4 regions of the Pseudoduganella sp. HUAS MS19 genome follow, and region 1 is predicted to be linked to each of the others. Evidence: riboswitches for the same ligand, from Rfam matches in the RefSeq annotation. Region 1 holds a riboswitch; each other region holds the start of a gene.
What was found. A riboswitch is a leader RNA that binds a small molecule or an ion and turns the genes downstream of it on or off. The one in region 1 is predicted to bind cobalamin.
Positions count from the first base shown of each region.

Region 2: another riboswitch for cobalamin. It lies ahead of ACWBU6_RS28130 (cobaltochelatase subunit CobN); the one in region 1 lies ahead of ACWBU6_RS01555 (energy-coupling factor ABC transporter permease).
Region 3: another riboswitch for cobalamin. It lies ahead of ACWBU6_RS09500 (TonB-dependent receptor); the one in region 1 lies ahead of ACWBU6_RS01555 (energy-coupling factor ABC transporter permease).
Region 4: another riboswitch for cobalamin. It lies ahead of ACWBU6_RS29180 (TonB-dependent receptor domain-containing protein); the one in region 1 lies ahead of ACWBU6_RS01555 (energy-coupling factor ABC transporter permease).

Region 1 covers NZ_CM132133.1:335,686-341,117, reverse strand. Annotated here, with positions in the region: gene cobM (precorrin-4 C(11)-methyltransferase) at 1-714, opposite strand, end outside; gene ACWBU6_RS01570 (energy-coupling factor ABC transporter ATP-binding protein) at 711-1,571, opposite strand; gene cbiQ (cobalt ECF transporter T component CbiQ) at 1,568-2,302, opposite strand; gene ACWBU6_RS01560 (energy-coupling factor ABC transporter substrate-binding protein) at 2,292-2,639, opposite strand; gene ACWBU6_RS01555 (energy-coupling factor ABC transporter permease) at 2,636-3,316, opposite strand; cobalamin riboswitch at 3,441-3,644, opposite strand; gene ACWBU6_RS01550 (DUF1800 domain-containing protein) at 3,819-5,432, shown strand, end outside.
Region 2 covers NZ_CM132133.1:6,127,820-6,133,251, reverse strand. Annotated here, with positions in the region: gene ACWBU6_RS28150 (MFS transporter) at 1-345, opposite strand, end outside; gene ACWBU6_RS28145 (YkgJ family cysteine cluster protein) at 396-656, opposite strand; gene ACWBU6_RS28140 (YkgJ family cysteine cluster protein) at 671-928, opposite strand; gene ACWBU6_RS28135 (hypothetical protein) at 953-1,258, opposite strand; cobalamin riboswitch at 1,410-1,626, shown strand; gene ACWBU6_RS28130 (cobaltochelatase subunit CobN) at 1,666-5,432, shown strand, end outside.
Region 3 covers NZ_CM132133.1:2,068,656-2,074,087, forward strand. Annotated here, with positions in the region: gene ACWBU6_RS09495 (M1 family metallopeptidase) at 1-1,245, opposite strand, end outside; cobalamin riboswitch at 1,293-1,488, shown strand; gene ACWBU6_RS09500 (TonB-dependent receptor) at 1,560-3,503, shown strand; gene ACWBU6_RS09505 (thiol:disulfide interchange protein DsbA/DsbL) at 3,620-4,276, shown strand; gene ACWBU6_RS09510 (hypothetical protein) at 4,280-4,591, shown strand; gene ACWBU6_RS09515 (MarR family winged helix-turn-helix transcriptional regulator) at 4,669-5,166, opposite strand.
Region 4 covers NZ_CM132133.1:6,351,210-6,356,641, reverse strand. Annotated here, with positions in the region: gene cobO (cob(I)yrinic acid a,c-diamide adenosyltransferase) at 1-198, opposite strand, end outside; gene ACWBU6_RS29190 (ABC transporter ATP-binding protein) at 195-965, opposite strand; gene ACWBU6_RS29185 (FecCD family ABC transporter permease) at 967-1,989, opposite strand; gene ACWBU6_RS29180 (TonB-dependent receptor domain-containing protein) at 2,009-3,847, opposite strand; cobalamin riboswitch at 3,917-4,138, opposite strand; gene ACWBU6_RS29175 (histidine phosphatase family protein) at 4,133-4,672, opposite strand; gene ACWBU6_RS29170 (adenosylcobinamide-GDP ribazoletransferase) at 4,663-5,430, opposite strand.

The sequences.
Region 1 (5,432 bases):
GGCGCCCAGCGTCGGGCTGGCGACGATCATGGCCTGGCTGGCTACGCCGGCTTCGCGGCAGCGGTGTTTGATGTCGGCCAGCGTCCCGCGCAGGATCTTTTCCTCGCCCGGCCAACTGGCCTTGTGCACCACCAGCATTGGTGCGTCTTCCGGCCAGCCGGCTGCACGCAGCGCCGTTTCGACCTTGTACATCAGGGTGATCGACAGGAAGATGCATAAGGTGGTGCGGTGTGCAGCCAGGCTGGCCAGGTCCTCCCCTTCCGGCATGGGTGTGCGGCCCTCAACACGGGTGAAAATCACGCTTTGTGTCACCTCGGGCAGGGTCATGGATTCGCCGGCCGCAGCCATCGATGCCATGGCCGACGAAACGCCTGGTACCACGGCCCATTCAATGCCTTCGGCGCTGAGCGGGCGCGCCATCTCGATCAGGGCGCCGTACAGGCCGGGGTCGCCGGTCTGCAGCCGCACCACTGTGGCGTGGACGCGCGTCTGTTCGATCAGCCATGCCGTCATCTCTTCCAGCGTCATGTCCTTCGAGTCGCGGATGACGCAGCCTGGCGGCGCGTACAGTGTCGCGGCGCGGTCGACCAGCGAACCGGCAAACAGCACGGCGCCGGCTCGCGCGAGCAGCTTTTGTCCTTTTACTGTGATCAGTTCGGGATCGCCGGGACCGGCGCCGATAAACCAGACTTTGCCTGCAGGGCCGGTTGTCATGTCTGTAGTTCTCCTGTTTGTTCGTGGACTGGCTGCGCAGCGAGTGCCGCCAGGACGGCGTCAACGCTGCGCAGGGCCGGGCCGGCGGCAAGCAGGCCGTGCTTTGCCAGTTCGGCATGCAATGCCATTGCCTGCGGCAGGCGCTGGCCTGCGGCGCGTAACGCTTCACGCTGCAAAGCCAGCTGCTGCACTGGAGCAGAGGCGGTGCAGCGGCCTGTCGCCATCAAGTGAATCTCGTCGGCCCAGCGATAGGCGAAGTCGACGTCATGGGTGGACAGCACGATCGTGACGCCGCGTGCTGCCAGGCGGTTGAGCAATGCTTCAAGTTCGGCCTGCGTAGGCGCGTCCAGGCCCGCCATCGGTTCGTCCAGCAGCAGGACTTCCGGCTCCATGGCCAGGACGCCGGCGATGCAGGCGCGCTTCTTCTGGCCGAAGCTCAGGTGGTGCACGGGCCGGCGGCCGAAGCCTGCCAGCCCCACCGCATCGAGCGCCGCGGCCACGCGTGCGCGTACCGTGGCATCGTCGAGTCCGAGATTGAGCGGCCCGAATGCCACGTCTTCTTCGACCAGCGCACAGACCAGCTGGCGGTCCGGGTTCTGGAACACCAGGCCGACACGGCTTCGCAAGGCGTTCAAACCAGGACGGCTGTAGTCATAGGGCTGGCCGTGCCAGCGCAGGTTGCCGGCGGTCGGGCGCAGCAAGCCGTTCAAATGCAGGAGCAGCGTCGTTTTGCCGGCGCCATTGGCACCGAGCAGCGCGTGGCGGCCCCGCCGCAGCGTCAGGTTGCAGCCGCGCAGGCCGGAATTGCCGTCGGCGAACGCATGCTCCACTGCTTCCAGTCCTATCAAGGGAGTCATAGCCTGTCCCGCAAGGAAAATGCCAGCAGCAGCGCGCTCGCAACCAGCGACAGTGCGACATGGCGCCGTGCATGAGGGAAGGACGCAGGCAGGAAACGCAGGCCGCCCTGGAAGGCGCGTGCATCGGCTGCCATTTGCAGTGCCGTTGCACGCTGCCATACCTGCAATGCCACCTGTCCGGCCAGCAAGCCTGTCGACCGCCAGCGCTGGAGCAAGCCACGATGCCCGAGGCGCGCCGCCTGCGCAGTGCCGGCTTCACTCCATGCCTGGCGCAGGACGAACAGCATGCGGTAGCACAGCGCCATCAGGTCCAGCAGCAACGCGGGCATACGCAGACGCCGCATCAACGACAGCAAGTCTGGCAGTGGCGTAGCCAGCACCAGTCCGAGTACCGCAGCCAGTGTGGCGAGCGAGCGCAGTGCAATGTGCGCGACAGCCGGCAGCAGTTCCGGCGCCCAGCGCCAGCCGCCGCCGGCAGCAGGTGTGAACAACATCGTCAAACAGGACAATAGAAGGAAGCCGAGCGGAGCTGCCGCCACGGCAAAATAGCTGCGCACCGGCACGCGCGCGCCGGCAAGTGTGGCGAGCGTCGACAGCAGCGCGAGCACGGCCAGCGTGCCCGGGCTAAGGGCGATCAGGGCGGCAGCCACCCCCGCCAGCGCGAACAGCGCCTTGGCGGCCGGCGTGACGCCCTGCCAGCGGCAGGCGTAGGCCGCGCCATCAATTCGCATCAGTATCCCGCCCCGACGCTGGGTGCGCGCGCCGGCGCTCGCGCTCCCGCGCAACCGACATGCCGAGCCAGAAACCGATTACGCCCGCCCCTGCCGCCGCCTGAAGCGCAAACAGCAGCGACGCGATCTCGCCGCTCGGAGGTTCGAACGGCGGCGCAAACCAAGGCTGGTAGGCGGGTGCGATCGTGCTGATTGCCTGCTGCGCGCGCGCGTCCGCGCCGGCGAATGCTTCTTGCGCCGCGGCCCCCGGCTCCGCCGGCGGCACGGCAGCAAGCCACAGCGGCAACACCGTCAACAGGACGATGGTCCCCCACAGCAAGGCGGTACTCGCCTTCATGCCGCTTTTCCTTTCGCCAGCGCCATCACCGGGAGCGTGCGCAGCTCATGCGCATTGAAGCGCGCCATTGCATTCACCACCAGCACGGACAGCAAGCCCTCGCTGATAGCGATCGGCAGTTGCGTCAGGCCGAAGATGCCGGCGAACTTGGCGAACGAAGCGCCGATGCCGCCGACCGGATCGGGAAAGGCCCAGGCCAATTGGGCCGATGTTGTCAGGTAGGTCGCCAGGTCACCAATGCAGGCAGCCATGAACACTGCCATGGAACGCGACAGGCCCAAGGCGGCCGCCGTGCGAAACACGCCATAGCAAACGAACGGCCCAACGACCGCCATGGAAAACACATTGGCGCCGAGCGTCGTCACGCCGCCGTGCGCCAGCAGCAAGGCCTGGAACAGCAGCACGATGAAGCCCACCGGTACCATCGCAGCCGGCCCAAACAGCAGCGCGCCCAGTCCTACGCCGGTGGGATGCGAGCAGCTTCCCGTCACGGACGGCAGCTTCAGCGCCGACAGCAGGAAAGCAAAGGCCGCAGCCACGCCCAGCAGCATGCGCCGTTCCGGATGCAGCCGCAGGTCCCGCGACATGTTGCGCAAGCCCCAGGCCAGGAACGGAATGGAGACGGCTGCCCAGCCCAACGCATGCGCCGGGGGCAGGAAACCTTCCATGATGTGCATTCGAAACCTCCCGTCGAATGGTCAATGGGAGCACTTTCAGGGGAGAGCAAAAAAGACGGTCGACAAGGCGGGCGGACAAGACGCAGGAAGCCGGTCGACAGCGGCTTCCCTTCACCCCGGAGAATAGTGCTGGCAGTATCGGGCCGGTATTCTGGCTCGCCTTCATCCTCGTTCGGGCCTTCCCGCGCAAGCGCAGTGGCGTGTTTCCGAAGTCGTCAGGCTTACAGCAGCGGGGGCTGCACCGGAATGGCTGCATATGGCAGCGTCACCGGTTTCCCGTTTAACGCGCATCCAGGACAGGACGCGCGCACCCAATTGCCGAATAGTACATTAAAGAACTTGGCGGTGGCAAACCGCACCGTCCTAATAACTTTTATAAAAAAAGTCGCTCCTGACTAGCTTCCGCAGGGTTGAAGAAATCAGACAATCCCGGCGCACGATAGGTTTTACCCAAGCATTTCTCGCTATACTGCTCCCTCCAGGAAATTTCCAAGGGGCAACAATGGACGACACAATCGAACAGAACGAGAGCCTGCCAAAGCTCCCGGCGGCGCTCGCTGCGGCGGCGCTGCTGACCGCCTGCGGCGGCGGTGGCGGAGGCAGTGAAAGCGACGGCGGCAGCACTTCCCCGGTACCGCAGACCTTGGGCGAATCGATTGCCAGCGCCCAGGCCGCGCGCTTCCTCGCCCAGGCGTCGATGGGCGCAACGCGTGAACAGATGGCCAAGGTGCAGGCTGTCGGCTACAGCAAGTGGCTGGACGAGCAAATGGCAATGCCGGCATCGCAATCACGCTGGGACTGGCTGATGGCCAAGGGCTTCAACGCCATCGAGAACAAGAACAACCAGGCCGGTATCGACGCAGCGCTCTGGTTCAAGCTGCTGAAGTCCCCCGATACCCTGCGCCAGCGCGTGACGCTGGCCCTGTCCGAAATCGTTGTCGCTTCGCTGGACGGCTTTACCGGAGCCTGGCGCGCCTTCACCGGCGCCGCCTACATGGACCTCCTCGAGGCCAACGCCTTCGGCAATTACCGAACCTTGCTGCAGCAGGTCACACTGTCGACCGCCATGGGCGAGTACCTGACCTATCGCGGCAACGCCAAGGCCAATCCGAAGACCGGCTCCATGCCGGACGAGAATTACGCGCGCGAGATCCTGCAGCTCTTCACCATCGGCCTGGTGAAACTGAACCCGGACGGCACGGCAACCGAGCAGGAAACCTACACCCAGGCCGACATTTCCGGCCTGGCCCGCGTTTTCACCGGCTGGGACTCGGATCTCGCCGGCGGCACCAACGATACGCCGGACTACCGCAAGCGGCCGATGGTCCAGGTCGGAAGCAAATACGAGCCCGGCGAAAAAATCTTCCTCGGCACCACCATCGCCAGCGGCGTCGACGCCGCGACGGCCCTGAACAAGGCGCTCGACGCGATTTTCGCGCACCCTAACGTGGCGCCATTCGTTTCGAAGCAACTGATCCAGCGCCTGGTCACCAGCAACCCCGCACCAGCCTATGTGGCGCGCGTGGCCGCCGTCTTCGACAACAACGGCAGCGGCGTCAAAGGCGACCTGAAAGCAGTGATCAAGGCGATCCTGCTGGACCCGGAAGCACGTTCCGCATCGAGCCTGACCTCGTCCAGTTTCGGCAAGGTGCGCGAACCGATCCTGCGCTTTAGCGCCTGGGCGCGCGCTTACAGTGTTACTTCGCCAAGCGATGCCTGGGCCATCGGCAACACCAGCGAACCTGCGTTCCGCCTGGGGCAAAGCCCGCTGCGCTCGCCGAGCGTGTTCAACTTCTTCCGTCCCGGCTACGTGCCGCCGGCGCTGGGCGTGGTCGCGCCGGAGTTCCAGATCGTGAACGAAACCAGTGTGGTCGGCTATGCCAACTACATGCAAACCGCTATCAGCAAAGGCATCGGCGACGTGAAGGCCGACTATTCGACGCTGCTCCCCCTGGCCGACAACGTACCGGCGCTGATCGACGAGATCAACCTGGTTCTGGCGGCCGGCCAACTGGGTGTGGACACCGTCGCCCTGATCCGCAACGCCGTCACCGGCATGGCGACCGGCACTGACGCAGCGCGCGCCAACCGCGTGTACGCAGCGCTCACGCTGGTG
Region 2 (5,432 bases), 630 kb from region 1:
CACGTCCATGGTGCCCAGCGCAGCACCAAACACGAACAGCACCAGCCCGAGCAGGATGGGGGTCGGCGCCAGCGCCAGGCCGGGCAGGGCCAGGCAGACCGCCAGCGCCGACCACAGCACCACCTTGCGGCAGCCAAAACGCGCCGCCAGCGCGCCGGTCAGCGGCATTGCCAGCAGCGAGCCGAGGCCGAGGCACAGCAGCAGCAGGCCGAGCGGGCCTTCCGCCAGCTGCAGGCGCTCCTTGGCATAGGGCACCAGCGGCGCCCAGGCGGACATGGCCAGGCCCGCCGTCAGGAAAGCCAGGCGGGTGGAGCGGCGGTGGCGGTGGTCGATGGTTTGGTTCATGGCTGAACATTCTAGCCGGGAATCGTTTCCAATGCCGGCGGCAGGCGTGTTCAGGGTGCGGTGGCCAGTTCGAGCGCACTGAGCCAGTGCATGGCCTGGCTGCGCGTTTCGCCGCACATCTCGGCCGAGGGCTGCAGGCCGGCGCAGAACGCCGGGCGCTCAGGCTGGCCGAAAATCTTGCAGCGTGCATCGTCTCCCAGTTGCACGCAACGCACCCCGGCCGGTTTGCCGTGCGGCATACCGGGAATCGGGGAAGTGATCGAGGGCGCCGTGCAGCAGGCGCCGCAGGCTGGGCGGCATTGGAAACTCATGATGGGGCGATATTTTACCGCGTCGGCCACCCCAGCCAGCGCATGGCCTGCTCGCGCGACTCGCCGCACACCGCTTCGTCGGCGCTGAATTGAACGCACACGAGGGGGCGTTCGGGCAAGCCATACAGCTTGCAGCGCCTGTGTGAATCGAGCTGGATGCAGGGCACGCCGGCCGGCTTGCCATCTGGCATGCCGGGGATCGGGCTGGAGATTGCGGGCGCCGTACAACAGGCGCCGCAGTGTGGACGGCACGGGATCGGGGTGCGGTTCACAGCCGTGTTTGCGGCGCTGCCTTGCTAGTGGATAACGTGGTGCGTGCGGCTGCCGAAGGCTTTCAGGGCATCGGACAGCGACACTTCGATCTGGCCCAGGTGGGCATCGGCCAGCACCCAAGGTTCGCCGTCCGCGGCATGGCGTTTGGCCACTTCGCGTTCGACCATGGCCGCCATGCGCTCGTGCAGCACTTGCTGGTAGCGCGGCGAATCCGGATTCCCAGCCTGGGCACGGGCATACATATCCGCCCCTTCCCACAGTTCCTGGATGCGCTCATCCCCAAGTCCGGAGGCGGCTGCCAGGACTTGTAATGTTGTCTTGTTATGCATTTTTACTCTCCCAGACACGTTCTTTGACGCGTACTTAGCAGTAAATACCTAATTCTCACGAATTACCAATCATTTCGCAGAAGTGGATCTTTATAACAACAGTCGTTATTTTTCTGGCTAGATTGTCCGCCCAGCGCCGTCTGCTAGAATGGCGCACGTTTATGTGATTGGTGCCTTCCTGCAAGCCTGCCGGGAGGTGAAACGGGAAGCCGGTGCCGCGCGGGATTGCCATCTTGCGCCAGTCCGGCGCAGCCCCCGCTGCTGTAAGCCGGACGAAACTGGCCAACGCCACTGTGCATCGCACGGGAAGGCCAGGCCAGCGGAGGATGAAGGCGAGCCAGAAGACCGGCCAGTCACCTTGATTGTGCGAAGCCCGGGGTGTGGTTTTGCGTGCTCGGAAATCCGCTGTGCCTACCATTACCTTTGCCCGGACCATCGCAGTCCTGCTTTGTGCATTCGCTTGCATGCCTGCCAATGCCGCCGTGCTGTTTGCCGTCGTCACCGAACGCGCTGCGCCTGTCGCCATCGAGGCGGCGCACCGCCACCTGGCGGCCCATCCGCGCGACCGCATCGTCCTGCGCACTGCGGCGCAGTGGATGGCGGCCGACGACAAGCAGGCCGCCCAGTGGCTGGCGCAGGCCGACAGCATCCTGGCGGTAGCGCTGTTTGGCGACCCGGCGCGGCGCCTGAAGGAAGCCTTGCCGCGCCACGCCCGTGCGCCAGCGACAGTGCTGGCCATGAACGGCGAGGCCACGCTCAGCCTGCTGTCGCGCGGGCGGCACGGCAACCTGCAAGGATTTTCGCCGGAAACGCTGCGCCAGCTGTCGACCGAGCAGCCGCCGCAAGCAGCGCTGCAGGCGGCCAGGGCGCGCCCCGCAGCGGCCCAGTGGCTGGCAGCCCGCCAGCTATGGCAAGCCGGTGGCCGCGACAACACGGCGGCCTTGTTCGCCCACTTGCTCGACCCGTCCGCCGCCCTGGCCGAACCGCTGCCGGAACCGGCACTGCGCCTGCGCGCCGGCCAGCGCGAACTGCACGATGCGGCAGCGTGGGGCAGGGCGGCGCAACTGGGCCTGCAGGCCCGCCCCACGGTGGTCGTGCTGGACCTGTCGAACATGGACGGCGCGGTGCCGGATGCCGTGTGCCGCCGGATCGAGCGCAACGGCCAGCAATGCGTGCAGGTGCTGCCGCGCTGGGGCGGCGCTTCGCGCGAGGCCCTGGAGCGCTTGCCGGAACTGATTGCGCCCGCCGTGCCGGCCGCCATGGTGGTGCTGCAGGACTTCGTCGTGGGTGCCGCCGAAGGACGCGAGGCCGTCAGCGGCGCGTTCAAGAAGCTCGACATTCCCTTGTTCAAGGCGATCCGCCTGTCCGACCGCACCGCCATGCAATGGCGCCTGTCGCCGGACGGCCTGCCGCCCGATTCGGTGCAGTACCGGGTGGCGCTGCCGGAGCTGCAGGGCATCGGCCAGCCTGTCGTGGTGGCCGCGCTGGGCGAGCCGCAGCGCGACAAGCTGACCGGCATCGAGAACCGCCCGCCGGTAGTGCTGGCGGCGGAAACGGAACGCCTGGCCGCACGCGTCGACCGCTGGCTGGCGCTGCGTGCCAAGCCGAACCGCGACAAGCGCGTGGCGCTGGTCTACTACAACCACCCGCCGGGCCGGCAGAACATCGGCGCCGACAACCTCGACGTGCCGGCTTCGCTGTTCGACATGCTGCACGCACTGAAGGACGCCGGCTACGCGGTCGGCGCATTGCCGGACTCGCCGCAAGCGCTGCTCGAGCGCATCATGGCGCACGGCGTCAACTTGCCGGAAGACCGCGGCGCCTTGCGCGAGCTGGCGCCTTCCGTGAACAGCGTCAGCGCAGCCGATTACGCGAAGTGGTTCGCGACGCTGCCGCCGCGCGTACGGGGCGAAATGAGCAATGGCCTGCTGGGGCGCCTGCATGCCGACGTGCTGGAAGCGGAAGCTGCCGGCGAATGGGTGCTGGGCCGCAAGCAGGCCGAAGTCGTGATCAAGGAATTGCAGCACCTGGTGGAAGGCGCCGGCCATCCGCAGCGCCAGGCGGCGATCCGCGACCTGGCCGCGCTGGCCGATGGCTATGCGGGCTGCCTGCAGGCCAGGGCGGCGCGCCGCTGTGCTGCGCTGGAGCCCTTGCGCCGCCGCGTGGCCGCCTACGGCATCGAAGGCCTGAAGGGCTGGGGCGCGGCGCCCGGCAAGATCATGGTCGAGGGCGGCAAGCTGCTGGTGCCGGGACTGGTGTTCGGCAACGTGTTCATCGGTCCGCAGCCGCCGCGCGGCTGGGAAGTCGATGAAGAACTGCTGCACGCCAACACCAGCGTGCCGCCGCCGCACCAGTACCTGGCCTTCTACCACTGGCTGCGTGACCGCTTCAAGGCCGATGCGCTGGTGCATGTCGGCCGCCATTCCACCTACGAGTTCTTGCCGGGCAAGGCGGTCGGCCTGTCGGGCGACGATTTTCCCAGCCTGATCGCGGGCGACCTGCCCGGCATTTATCCCTACATCGTGGACGGCGTCGGCGAAGGCACGCAAGCCAAGCGCCGCGGCCTGGCAGTGATGGTCGACCACCTGACTCCGCCATTGGCCTCGACGCCGCTGTATGACGAACTGCTGTCGCTGCGCCAGATAGTCGAGAGTTACGAGGCCGCCAGTTCGGAAACGCTGAAGGCAAAGGCGGCGCAGCTGATGCGCGAACGCGTGGTGGCCCTGAACCTGAAGGCGGAACTGGAGGCGTCGATGGCCGACGTGCTGGCCGTGCGCGGCATCGGCTTCGATGCCGCCGACGATGATCTGCTGGCGCACGAGGTCGGGCATTACCTGACCAAGCTGCAGGAAAAGTTCATGCCGCACGGCCTGCACATTTTCGGCCGCCCGTGGAAGCAGGAGTCCATCGAACTGATGCTGGAGTCGATGAAGAAGGGCGGTATCGACGATCCCGAGGTGGCGCGCAAGCTGGCCGCTTCGCCGCTGAATGAAATGCGCGGGCTGCTGGCAGGCCTGGACGGCCGCTTCATTGAACCGGGCAAGGGCAACGATCCCTTGCGTTCGCCGGAAGCGCTGCCTACCGGCCGCAACTTCCATGCGGTCGATGGCGATATCCTGCCGACCAGGATCGGCTACCAGATGGGCTCCAGCCTGGCGGCCAAGGCTGCCGCGCGCGAGCGCTCCGACGCCGGCAGCGAAGGCATCTTGCTGTGGGCATCCGACGCTGTGCGCGATGAAGGCGTGATGGTGGCTTTCGCGCTGGCCATGATGGGCGCCGAGCCGGTATGGAACGCGCGCGGCATCGTCAACGACGTGCGCCTGGTGCCGGGAGCTGTGCGGCGCGATGCGCTGGTGACCACCTCCGGCCTGTTTCGCGACCTGTACCCGAACCTGATCCGCCTGGTCGACCGCGCCGGGCGCATGTCGCTGGCCGCTTCCGCCGCCGGCATCGCCGAGCGGGAGCCGGCATTGCGCGAAGCCCTGGAGGCGGCACTGGCGCCCCTGGGCGGCAGCGCCGGCGGCGGCACAGGTGCGAGCGCCGCCTGGGGCCGCGAGCCCACAACGGGCAACCGCGTGGCGCGCGAATGGCTGGTGCGCGTGCGCGCCTTGCAGGCCGGCGGCATGCCGCCGGCCGAAGCCGGCCGCGCCGCCGCTCAGCGCATCTTCGGCAATGCCCCCGGCGCCTACGGCGCTGGCGTCAACCGCCTGACCGAACGCTCCGGGGCCTGGCGCGAGCGCGACGAAATCGGCAAGGCCTACCGCAACCGCATGGGCCATGCCTACGGCCTGGACGCCAGCGGCGAGTCGAGCCACGCCGCCTTCGACGTTGCGCTGGACGGCATCACGCGCACCTACCATGGCCGCGCCAGCAACCTGTACGGGCTGCTCGATAACAACGACGCCTTCGATTACCTGGGCGGCCTGTCGCTGGCCATCGAGAGCCGCACCGGCCGCGTGCCGGAGGCGCTGATCCTGCAGCACGCGCAGCCCGGGCGCGCCGATGTTGAACCGCTGGCCTCCGCCATGCTTGGCGAGCTGCGTGGCCGCTTCCTGAATCCGGCCTGGATCAAGCCCCTGATGGGGCAAGGCTACGCCGGCGCCCGCACCATGGGCCAGGAGTTCCTGGAGAACCTGTGGGGCTGGCAGGTCACGCGCCCGGACCTGGTGAAAAA
Region 3 (5,432 bases), 1.7 Mb from region 1:
CAGCATCGGTTCTTCGAACTCGTTGCTGGCGAGGATGCCGTAAAAATAACCGTGGCCGAACTCGTGGATCGTGACGAAATCGAGCTCGAAAGCGCTCAAGGTGCCGGGCGTGAGGTCCTTGTAAGCATCGGCAGTGAAGAAGGTCGGGTATTCCATGCCGGCCGCTTCGCGCGCATTGTAGGGAGGGATGACCACGGTGACCGTCTTGTAAGGGTAGGGGCCGAGCGTTTTCGAGAAGTAGTCCAGCGAATCCCTGGCGGCTTTCAGCACCGGCGCGGCGTTCGATGCGTATTCCGGCGGGAACAGCACGGTGATCTTTACCTGCGGGCTGCCCGCGCCGGTCCAGGTGCCGGTCAATGGCCTGGCGGTGCGGCTGTCCGCAGTCCAGGCAAAATCGTGCACGTCGCCTTGTACGAAGTGGTGGGTCAGCTTGCCGTCCTTTTCGGCCGGCGGGCCTTGCAGCTCGCCGGTGGCGCCCACGGTATAGCCTTTAGGTACGGTCAGTTTGACGTCGTAGCTGCCGAAGTCGGCATAGAACTCCGACTCGGCATGGAACTCGTGCGCATTCCAGCGTGCCTGCGTGGCGCCGCGCTCACCGGGCAATTCAAGGACGGCGATCTTGGGGAACCATTGCGCCACCAGGTGGAAGGTGCCGAAGTAGCCGGTGCGCGATACCACGCGCGGCAACTGGTCGAAAAAGCTGATGTCGAGCGTGGTGCTGGCGCCGGGCGCGACCGGCTGCGGCAGGTCCATGCGCACCACGGTGCGGTCGGTGGCGGGGCCGCCATCGGGCTGCACGAACTGCCACGCTACCTTGGCCCCGTTCTGCTGCACGCTGCGCAACGCGATGTAGCCCCATTCGCCGTCACTGGTATCGACGCCGGAGCGCAAGCCGGCGCCGCTCTTGCGCTGCTCGGTGAAGTAGGTGCTGCCGGGATTCTGGAAGGCGTTCAGGTACAGGTGCATGTACACGCTGCGTACCGGATTGCTGCTGCGGTTGCGCCAGGTCAGGCGCTGCTTGCCATCGATGGTGTGCTTGACGGGATCGAGGCTGGCCTCGATCTTGTAGTCAACCACGCGGTCCGACAGCGTGGCTTCCTGGCCGGTGCGCATGCCGCCCCACGCACCGGGGGCGCTGGGCGCGGTGACTGCGGCGGCGTTGCGCGGCGCCGTCGGTATCTCGGCTTGCGGTGCGGCGGCGCCGGCCAGCAGTGCGATGGCCGCGAGCGCGATGAAAGTACGCATGAGTCCCTCATAACAATTTGGCAACGCGTCACTATAGCCTAAGCAGCGTATAATGTGGGCGCCTTGGTGCCCGCCTCCTGTTCATGGAGGCAGTTAAACGGGAAACGCAATGTGCTGCCCCCGCAACGGTACGCAAGCGCCGTCCTCATGACGGCAGGCCGCGCCAGATAACCACTGCAGCTGCAGGAAGGTGGAACGGTCAGTCTTGCCAGCCCGGATACCGGCCAGGGAGGTGGAAGCGCACCCGCACAGGGATCGTCTTCCGTGGATTCCGGCTGCGGGGAGGCAGGCGGAAAATACTCATTCAAAAAGTCATGACCTTCATCACCTCGCGCTGCGCGCTTGCCGCAGCTGTTGCCCTGTGCTTTGCCGCAGCGGCCCAAGCCCAATCCAACACCGTTGTCGTTTCCGGTTCCCGCTTTGCCAGCGATCCATCGCTGCTGCCGATCGGCGCCACCACCATTACCGCGGCAGATATTCGCCGCGCCGGCGTATCCGACGTCAGCCAGGCGATCCGCAAGATCGGCGGCGTATACGGCCGCCAGAGCCTGACCGGCAGCCCCGACTTCGGCCTCGACCTGCGCGGCTTTGGCGCCAACAGCGACCAGAACGTGGTGATCGTGCTGGATGGCGTGCGCCTGAACGAGAACGAGCTGTCCAGTGCGACCCTGTCCACCATCCCGATCGATATGGTGGAGCGTATCGATATCATGCGCGGCGGCGCCAGCGTGCTGTATGGTGAAGGCGCGACCGGCGGCGTGATCCAGATCACCACCAGGCGCCCGCAGGCCGGTGCCCGCAGCGGCAATATGTTCACTGAGCTGGGCCAGTTCGACAGCGGCGAAGTGCGCGCCAGCGTGGTGCAGGGCTTCGACGATTTCGCCTTTGATGCTTCGGCCGGCCACCAGCGCTCCGACAACTATCGCGACAACAACGAGTTCAAGCAGTCGCGCTTCAACGGCGGCGTCAAGTTCCACACAGGCGTTGGCAGCTTCTCGCTGCGCGCCGATATCGCGCGCCAGGACCAGCGCTTCGCCGGCAGCCTGACGGAAGCGCAATTCAACGCCAACCCGCGCCAGACCCTGACCCCGAACGATTTCGGCAAGCTCGATAGCGAGCGCTACACAGCCGCCTGGGAACGCAAGATCGGCGCCTTCGACCTGGCGGCCGAGCTGTCGCACCGCAAGAAGGAAGCCAAAGCCACCTATTTCACCATGTTTGGCGTTTCCAGTTCGGCCTACGACACCGAGCAGACCCAGTTCTCGCCGCGCGTGCGCCACCTGGGCCAGTTCAACGGCGTGCTGAACGAACTGGTTGCCGGCTTTGACTTCGGCCGCTGGAACCGCGTCACCACTGCAACCTTCTCGGCCGCCGACGCCAAGCAGAAGAGCAAGGCCTTCTACGTGCGCGACGAGATGAAATTCACCGGTCGGCAACAGTTCCGCCTGTCCGCCGGTGTGCGCCGCGAACTGTTCGACAAGGACTCGGTCGATCCGATGCCATTCACCAGCGCCACGTACAGCGTCAAGCAAGCCAACAACGCCTGGGAAGTGCAGGGCAGCATGCTGGCCGCGCCAGGCCTGACCGCCTGGGCCAAGCTGGGCCAGAGCTACCGCGTTGCCAACTCCGACGAGAACGGCTTCACCCCGCAAGCCAACAAGCCGCTGGAAACCCAGAGCTCGCACGATGCTGAAATCGGCCTCGGTTACGCGCGGGGCGCCTTCAAGGCCGACGCGCGCATCTTCCGCCACAACCTGGACAACGAGATCTACTACGATCCGACCGCAGGCATGTTCGGCGCCAACACCAACCTGGCCCCGACCCAGCGCAAGGGCTTTGAACTGGACGGCAGCTACCGCTTCGCTCCGGCATGGCAGGTGCAGGGCCACTACCAGCAAGTGGAGGCCGAGTTCCGCTCCGGCCCTAACGCCGGGCGCGAGCTGGCGCTGGTACCGAAGAACATCCTGACCGTGCGCCTGGCATGGCTGCCTTCCGACGGCCAGAGCGCCGACATTGGCGTGCAGCGCGTGGGTAAGCAGCGTTATGGTGGCGACTTTGACAATAGCTGCGACGCCCGCATGCCGGCATATACCGTGGTCGATGGCCGCTACGCGCGCAGATTCGGCCAATGGGAGCTGGCGCTGACCGCGCTGAACATGTTCGACAAGGAGCACTTCAGCCAGGCGTTCAGCTGCCGCGCAGGCATTTATCCGAACAGCGGCCGCCAACTGAAAGTTTCGGCGCGCTACGACTTCTAAGCGCTTAAAGCTGGCTTAAAACCGCCCCGTTGGCGCCAATTTGGCCCACGGGGCTGATCACAGCGCGCAAAAAATGGTAATCTCGCGGCGTTTACCACTTACCCGTAAGGATGACCATGCGTTTGCTGCGACTGCTGATTGCTTCTGCCGCCCTGATGTTTACCGCCGCCGGCGCCTACGCCGCCGAGCCGAAACAAGGCGTTGACTATACGGTCCTTGACACCCCGGTGCGCACTGAAGCCCAGGGTAAAAAGGTCGAGGTGGTCGAGTTCTTCATGTACACCTGCCCGCACTGCAACGCGCTTGAGCCGCGCATCGCCGCCTGGGTCAAGCAGAACGCCGACAAGGTCCACTTCCGCCGCATTCACTTCGCCCGCGGCGAAAAGGACCCGCTGGCACGCGCATACGTGACCCTGGAAGCCATGGGCGCCACCGATGCCGCCAGCCAGAAGCTGTTCCATGCCATCCACGTTGAGCGCAAGCGCCTGATGCGTGAGGAAGACGTGACTGCCGTGGTGGTCAGCGCCGGCATCGACAAGGCCAAATATGAAAGCGTCTACAAATCCTTCAGCGTCGAGTCTAAAATGAAGCGCATGGAGAGTACCGTTGCCCAGTACAAGGTGGACAGCGCGCCGACCCTGGTGGTCGATGGCCGTTACGTGACCTCCCCGACCATGGCCGGCCGCCCGAATCAGCCGGAAGAGCAGTCCCAGGCCGCGGCGCTGGCGGTTGTCGACTACCTGGTCGCCAAGGTTGCAGCAAGCAAGAAGTAAGACATGGACGAACGTGAAGAAGGGGTGATGCGAGCATTCCGGGAATCGGCCCCTGACGAGGCCGGCCTGGTGCAGCGCACCTGGGTCAATCATCTGGCCTGGACGCTGGTTATCCTGCTGTCCGGGCTGGCGTTCTGGCTCGTCCTGGCGCTGGTGAATGCGGAAAACCAGCGCAATGCGCTGGCCAGCAAACAATGCCGCGACCAAGTCTTCAAGGAAGAGATCGACCGCCAGTGCATGCTGAGCGTGCAGTCGCGCGAGCACTGGTGGCAGCACCTGTACTACGCCATGAAACACACCAAGCCACAGAAATGAAAGTCGGGGTCAGCTCCGGCAATCGGACATTTTGCGAAGCAAAATGTCCGATTGCCGGAGCTGACCCCGACTTTTAATTAAGCGGTTACATCCAGGTTTGCGAGCTGGCGCTTGAACAGCTGTTCTTGTACGCGGATGTCGTCGCCGTTGTAGCCGTCGTAGGCGCGGGTGGTGCGCGACCAGACTTCCGGCATCACCTGTTCGATCAGGTTGCGGCCGGCGTCGGTCAGGGTAATCATCACGCAGCGGCGGTCGCCCGGGCGGTTGCCACGGGTGATCAGGCCTTGCGCTTCCAGGTCGTTGCAAACCCGGGTCAGGTTGGCCGGCTTTTCCATGCAGGCTTCGCCCAGGTTGGAAGCGGTCGAAGTCTCATTCTCCGACCCATACAGCACCGCCAGCACCATATAGCTGGCATCGACCAGGTCATACTTGCGCAGCACCGAATTCGCCAGATCCTTCATGCGCTTCTGGACGTGATAGGTCATGCGCAGCAGGCGTACCAGGTCTTCCGGGAATTCCGGGATGCGAGTATGAATGTTTTTCAGGCGCTTATTGGTTGCGTCAAAACTACTCATTCTGCAGGCACTCCTGTGCAATTTGTTCAAGCCTGAATTGTACTAGTGTTGACCTAAGGTAAATGCCTTTTTGATCTGTATCAAACGCGAAACGTAAGCTTCGGGTAAGCATAGGTTCCGTCTTTTTTGAAAGTTACATCTTGGGAAAACCTTATACATAAAGGGGAAATTTGGTACAAATGGCATGCTGCCGAAGATGTTTCAGGTTTATTGCCGATGTAACATAGTGTTGGCATCTTCCAACACTGCGCCGCCCGGACCCCGAA
Region 4 (5,432 bases), 400 kb from region 1:
GAACTGCACCACGCCCACCTTCATGCCATGTCCCATGGCCCGCATTGCCATGCCGAAGCCGCTCGAGCTCTTGCCCTTGCCATTGCCGGTGTTGACGATCAGGACGCCGATATTCTTGTCGGCCGCCGCGATCTTCGCGTCGATGATCGCCTTCTTGCGCGCCATGCGGTCGCGGTGGCGGTCGTTGATGTCGTTCATTGGGGGCTCCCGGGAATAAAAATGGTGCGTTCGCCGTGGCGGATGGTTTCGATCGGATGGTCGAGGTATTCGCCGAGGACGGCCGGCTGCATGACCTCTTCGACCGGCCCGGCCAGCCAGCGTCCGTCGCCCATCAACAGCAGGGCGTGCGACGACACGCTGTGCGCCAGCGTCAGGTCATGGCCGACCATCACCACGGTCTTGCGCTGCTCGCGGCACAGCCTGGAGAGCAGGGACATCACGCTGACCTGGTGCGCCAGGTCCAGCGCATTGGCCGGTTCGTCCAGCAGCAGCAGGGGCGTATCCTGTGCCAGCATGGCAGCGATTGCCACGCGCTGGCGCTCGCCGCCGGACAGCGTGCGTACGTCACGCGCCGCCAGGTGGTCGACTTCCATCGCAGCCAGTGCGGCTATGGCGGCCTGGTGGTCGTCGCTGTTCTCCCAGTACCGGTTATCGTGGTAGGGGTGGCGTGCGGAGAGCACGGTTTCGATCACGGAATATGAGAAGGCGTCGTTGCGGGCCTGTGCCAGGAAGGCGCGCTTGAGCGCCAGTTCGTGCAGCGGCCATTCGCCCAAAGCGCGGCGGTCGATGCTGACATAGCCCTCCTCTGGCTGGCGCAGGCCGGCCAGGGTGCGCAGCAAGGTGCTTTTGCCGGCGCCGTTGCGGCCGATCACGCTCCAGCATTCGCCGTCGCCAACCTGCCAGTCCAGCTTTTCGACCAGGGTGCGCTTGCCCATGGCAAGGCGCAGTTGATGGGTGCCGATCATCTTATTTCCTCAGGCGGTGCAGCTGATACAGGAAGACCGGGGTGCCGACCAGCGCGGTCACCACGCCTGCCGGCAGCTGCTGCGGCGCGATGATGGTGCGCGCCACAGTGTCGGCCAGCACCAGGTAGGCGCCGCCGACCAGTGCGGCGCTTGGCACCAGCAGGCGATGGTCCGGGCCGAAGGCGAAGCGGCAGGCGTGCGGCACGATCAGGCCGACAAAGCCGATGCTGCCGGCGGTCGTCACGGCGCTGGCGGTCAGCAGGCCGGAACAGAAGAACAGGCCCTTGCGCAAGGCGCCGACGCGGATGCCCAGCGTAGCCGCAGCTTCCGCATGCAGCGCCATCACGTTCAGGGAGCGGGCGGCGCGCAGGGCGAATGCCAAGCCGCCGGCCAATACGATCCATGGCAGCCAGCGGATCGGGGAGCCGGACAGGTCGCCGATCAGCCAGAACACCATGGTGCGCAGGCGGCTTTCCGGCGCAATCGAGAGCATCAGTGTGACCAGGGCGACGCAGCCGGAAGACAGGATCACGCCGGTCAACAACAGCAGGGCCGTGCCGCCTTCCGCCGCGGTGCCGCCGCGCAGGTCGCGCCGGGCCAGGAAATACAGCATCATCGATACGACCACAGCGCCGGCGAAGGAGGCCGCATCGACCATCCATGCGGCGCACATGAACATCAATGCCGCCAGTGCGCCGACCGACGCGCCGGAAGAAATGCCCAGTACAAAAGGATCGGCCAGGGGATTTCGCAGCAAGGCCTGCATCATGACGCCGGCCAGCGACAGCGAGGCGCCGGTGACGAAGGCGGTGGCCGCCCGCTCGGCGCGCAAGCCAAGCAGGTGGCCGGGCAGGGAGGCCGGTTGCCCGCTGATGAACTCCCGCAGCGCGCCTGGCATGTCGGCCAGCGGGATGCTGACCGATCCGATCATGCCGGCGGCCACCAGGCTGGCCAGCGATAACAGCACCAGCAGGATGACGACGGTGACTGCGCGCAGGCGCAGTTTGGCGGAAAGAGGATGCATAGCGGGCAGCTTATCTCATTTATCTGTAGCCGTAGCGCAGGCCGGCATACACGGTGGACCCGGCGGTGGCGTAATTGCGCGCCAGTTCATAGCGCTTGTCGGCCAGGTTGTTCCAGCGCAGGGTGGCTGTCCAGGCGCGGTCGAACTCCCAGGCCGCATACAGGTTCAGCAAACCGTAGCCGCCCAGGCGGTTGCGGTTGGCCGTATCGTCGAAGCGGTTGCTGGAAACCTGCCATTCGGCGCCGCTGCTCAGCCTGCCCGCAGTATATTCCAGCGCCACATTGCCGTGGCGCTTGGCGCGGCGTACCAGCAGCTTGCCGGTACCGTCGTCTTGCGGGTTTTGCAGGTCGGCGTTGGCGGACAGCGTGAAACTGCCGCCCAGTTGCCGGCGGGCCGACAGCGAAATGCCTTCCAGCGTGGCCTGGTTCACGTTGTAGGCGCAACCGAAGCGGAAGCCGGGCAGCGGGCAAGGAGCGGTGTTTACCAGCAGGTCGGTCAGCTTGTTGCGGTAAGCCACGGCGGCCAGTGCGGTGCCGGCCTGCTCGAAGTGGATGCCAATCTCGCGATTGCGGCCTTCTTCCGGGCGATTGGCCGGCAGGCCGTAGCCGGGGTAGTACAGCTCATTGAAGGTGGGCGCGCGGAAGCTGGTGCCATAGCTGGCATTGACGCGCAGGCCCGCCGTGATGCGGTAGCCGTAGCCAAGCGAGCCGGAGTTCTTTGATCCATACTGCGAGCTGTCGTCGTTGCGGATGGCAGCTGCCAGCAGGTGGTCGCCGCGCTTCATGTTGTAGCTGGCGGCCCAGGAGATGGTGCTGCGCTCGCGCACCAGGGCGGCGGTATTGGATTCGATTTCCTCCTTGCGGTGTTCGGCCAGCAGCTGCAGGCTGTCAGAGCCCAGAGCGATATCGTTCTGCCAGCTGAACTGGGACTGCCTGGTATCGATCTGGCTGGCGGTGGCGGTGAAGCTGCCGGACTTGTCGCGCGACTGCGCCACCTGGGTCGTCATCTGCCAGGCGTCCATCAGGCGATTGCGCGAATACACTGCAGCGGTGCCTAGCTTTTGCGTGCTCCACGCGCGCACTTTGGTGCCGCCGTCAAAATCCGCTTCCTGGTCGCTGTGCAGGAACAATGCGCCCAGTTCATGGCCGCGCGCGATCTGCCATGCCAGCTGGCCGTTGGCGTGCTTGCGGTCGTAGCCGTCGTCGTCGCTGTTGTAGCTGGTGCTGCCCGGCAGGGTGGCGGAGAAGCCGTCGGATCGCTCCCTGCCTGCGCTGAGCGCATAGCTGAAGGCGCCGGCGCTGCCGGAAATGCCGGCGGTGCCGGAACGCGTGCCGTACGTGCCTGCCAATACGCCGGCATCCAGCGCCAAGCCGCCCTGGCCTTTTTTCGTGAAGATCTGCACCACGCCGCCAATGGCGTCGGCGCCGTACAGCGTGCTCAGTGGGCCGTACACGACCTCGATCCGCTCCACTGCGCCCAGCGGAATCGCGTTCCATGCGGCCGCGCCGCTGCTGGCGGAGCCGATGCGCACACCGTCGATCAGTACGATCACCTGGTTGCTGTTGGAACCGCGCAGGAATACGCTGGCATTGCTGCCCGGGCCGCCGTTGCGGCTGACTTCAATGCCGCGCTGGCGCTGCAGCAGCTCGGTGATGGAACCGGCGCCGCTGCGCGCGATTTCTTCCGGGCCGATGGTCAGCGTGTCGCTGATGATGTCGCGCGCTGCCTGCGGCGTACGGGTGGCTGTGATCAGCACGGAGTTCAGTACGGGAGCCTGGGTTTGTGCCTGGACGGCAGGTGCGGCAACAGCCAGTGCCAGCGACGCGAGGGCCGCTTGCCGGGTGACGGGAAAAGACATGACAACTTTCGTAACGGGCCGCCGGCCCACGTCCCCGTAAGCCGGCATGAACAGGAACGGGCGCAGGGCGCGTTCCCACCTGGTCTGGCCGGTATCCGGGCTGGCAAGTCTGGCGGCCTGGCCTTCCCATGCTTTCGCACAGTGGCCGTGAGGTCGCTGCCGCACATTGAAGGCGGCACTTGCTTACCGTTGCGGGGGCAGCACACGTTGGCTGTCAGGGGACAGCGCCGTGTTTCCCGTTTAACTGCATTCGAGAGTTCGATTGCGGGCACCAAAACCCCGCCATTATACGGACTTGGCTGGCCAGGACAAGCGCAGGATCCCGCAATACTTGATGTGGTTTGGTTTGGCGGCGGCCTGCAGCAGGGGGGCGCCGGCGGCGATGGCCGCCATCAGGCGCATGGTGCCGGCGTGGCAGACGATAATGGCGTCGTGCTGCAACCCGTCGAGGAAGGATTGCACGCGGCCTGCCACCTCGCGCACGGTTTCGCCGCCGCCAGGGCGGTAATCGAGCAGGTCGGCGGCCCAGGCGTCGACCTCGGCGTGCGCGACTTCGGGCCAGCGGCGCAGCTCCCAGGCGCCGAAATCCATCTCCGCCAGGCGCGCGTCGGGCGTGAATGCGCCCAGCAGGGAAGCCAGGGCCGTGCAGCGCTGCAGGGGGCTGGAATACAGGCGGTAACCCCGCGCGAGGGCGTCGGCTAATTGCGGTGCCAGGGCGGCGTGGCCGGCGGCGAGGGCGGCCGCCTCGGCCGGGATGTCGCTGCTGCCGTAGCACACGCCCGGCGCCACGTCGGGCTGGGGATGGCGGACGAGGATCAGTTCCACAGGCAGGCCAGCACGCCGAGGTAGAACACGGCTTCCGTCAGCTGCTGGACAGCGCCGAGGCAGTCGCCCGTATAGCCGCCCAGGCGTCGCCGGAATTTGCGCGCCAGCCAGAGAGTCGCCAGCAGCATGCCGCCCAGGCCCACTGCCAGCGCGGTAGCCGTCAGCCAGCCGGCGCAGGCTACTGCGGCAGCAGGCAGGGCCGCCGTCAGCGCCGCGATGGCAAATTCACCGCTGCGCATCTCCTGGGCCAGCGGCTTGGCCTTGCCCTCGGCACGCGCATAGTCCATCCGCCAGATCAGCGAACAGGCCATAAGGCGCGACAGCGGGTGCGCCGCCAGCAGCGCGCCCAGCACCGCCAGTTTCGGCATGCTGGCCAGCGTGGCGACCTTGGTCGCCAGCATCAGGCCGATACCGATGGCCCCATAGGCGCCGATGCGCGAATCCTTCATGATTTCCAGCACTCGCTCGCGCGTGTGGCCGCCGCCCAGGCCGTCGCAGCTATCGGCGAAACCGTCTTCGTGGAAAGCACCCGTGGCATAGATGCCGGCGGCGGTGGACAGCAATACGGCAACCGCAGGCGGCAGCACCAGGGCCGCCGCCGCGTAAACTGCGCCCGCAATCGTCGCCACGACCAGTCCAACTGCCGGAAAATAGCGCGAGGCATGGTGCAGCCACGCGGGCTCGAAGCCTACCCAGCGCGGAATCGGAAGGCGCGTGAAGAATTGCAGTGCGATGAAGAACAGACGCAGCTGCTGCATCG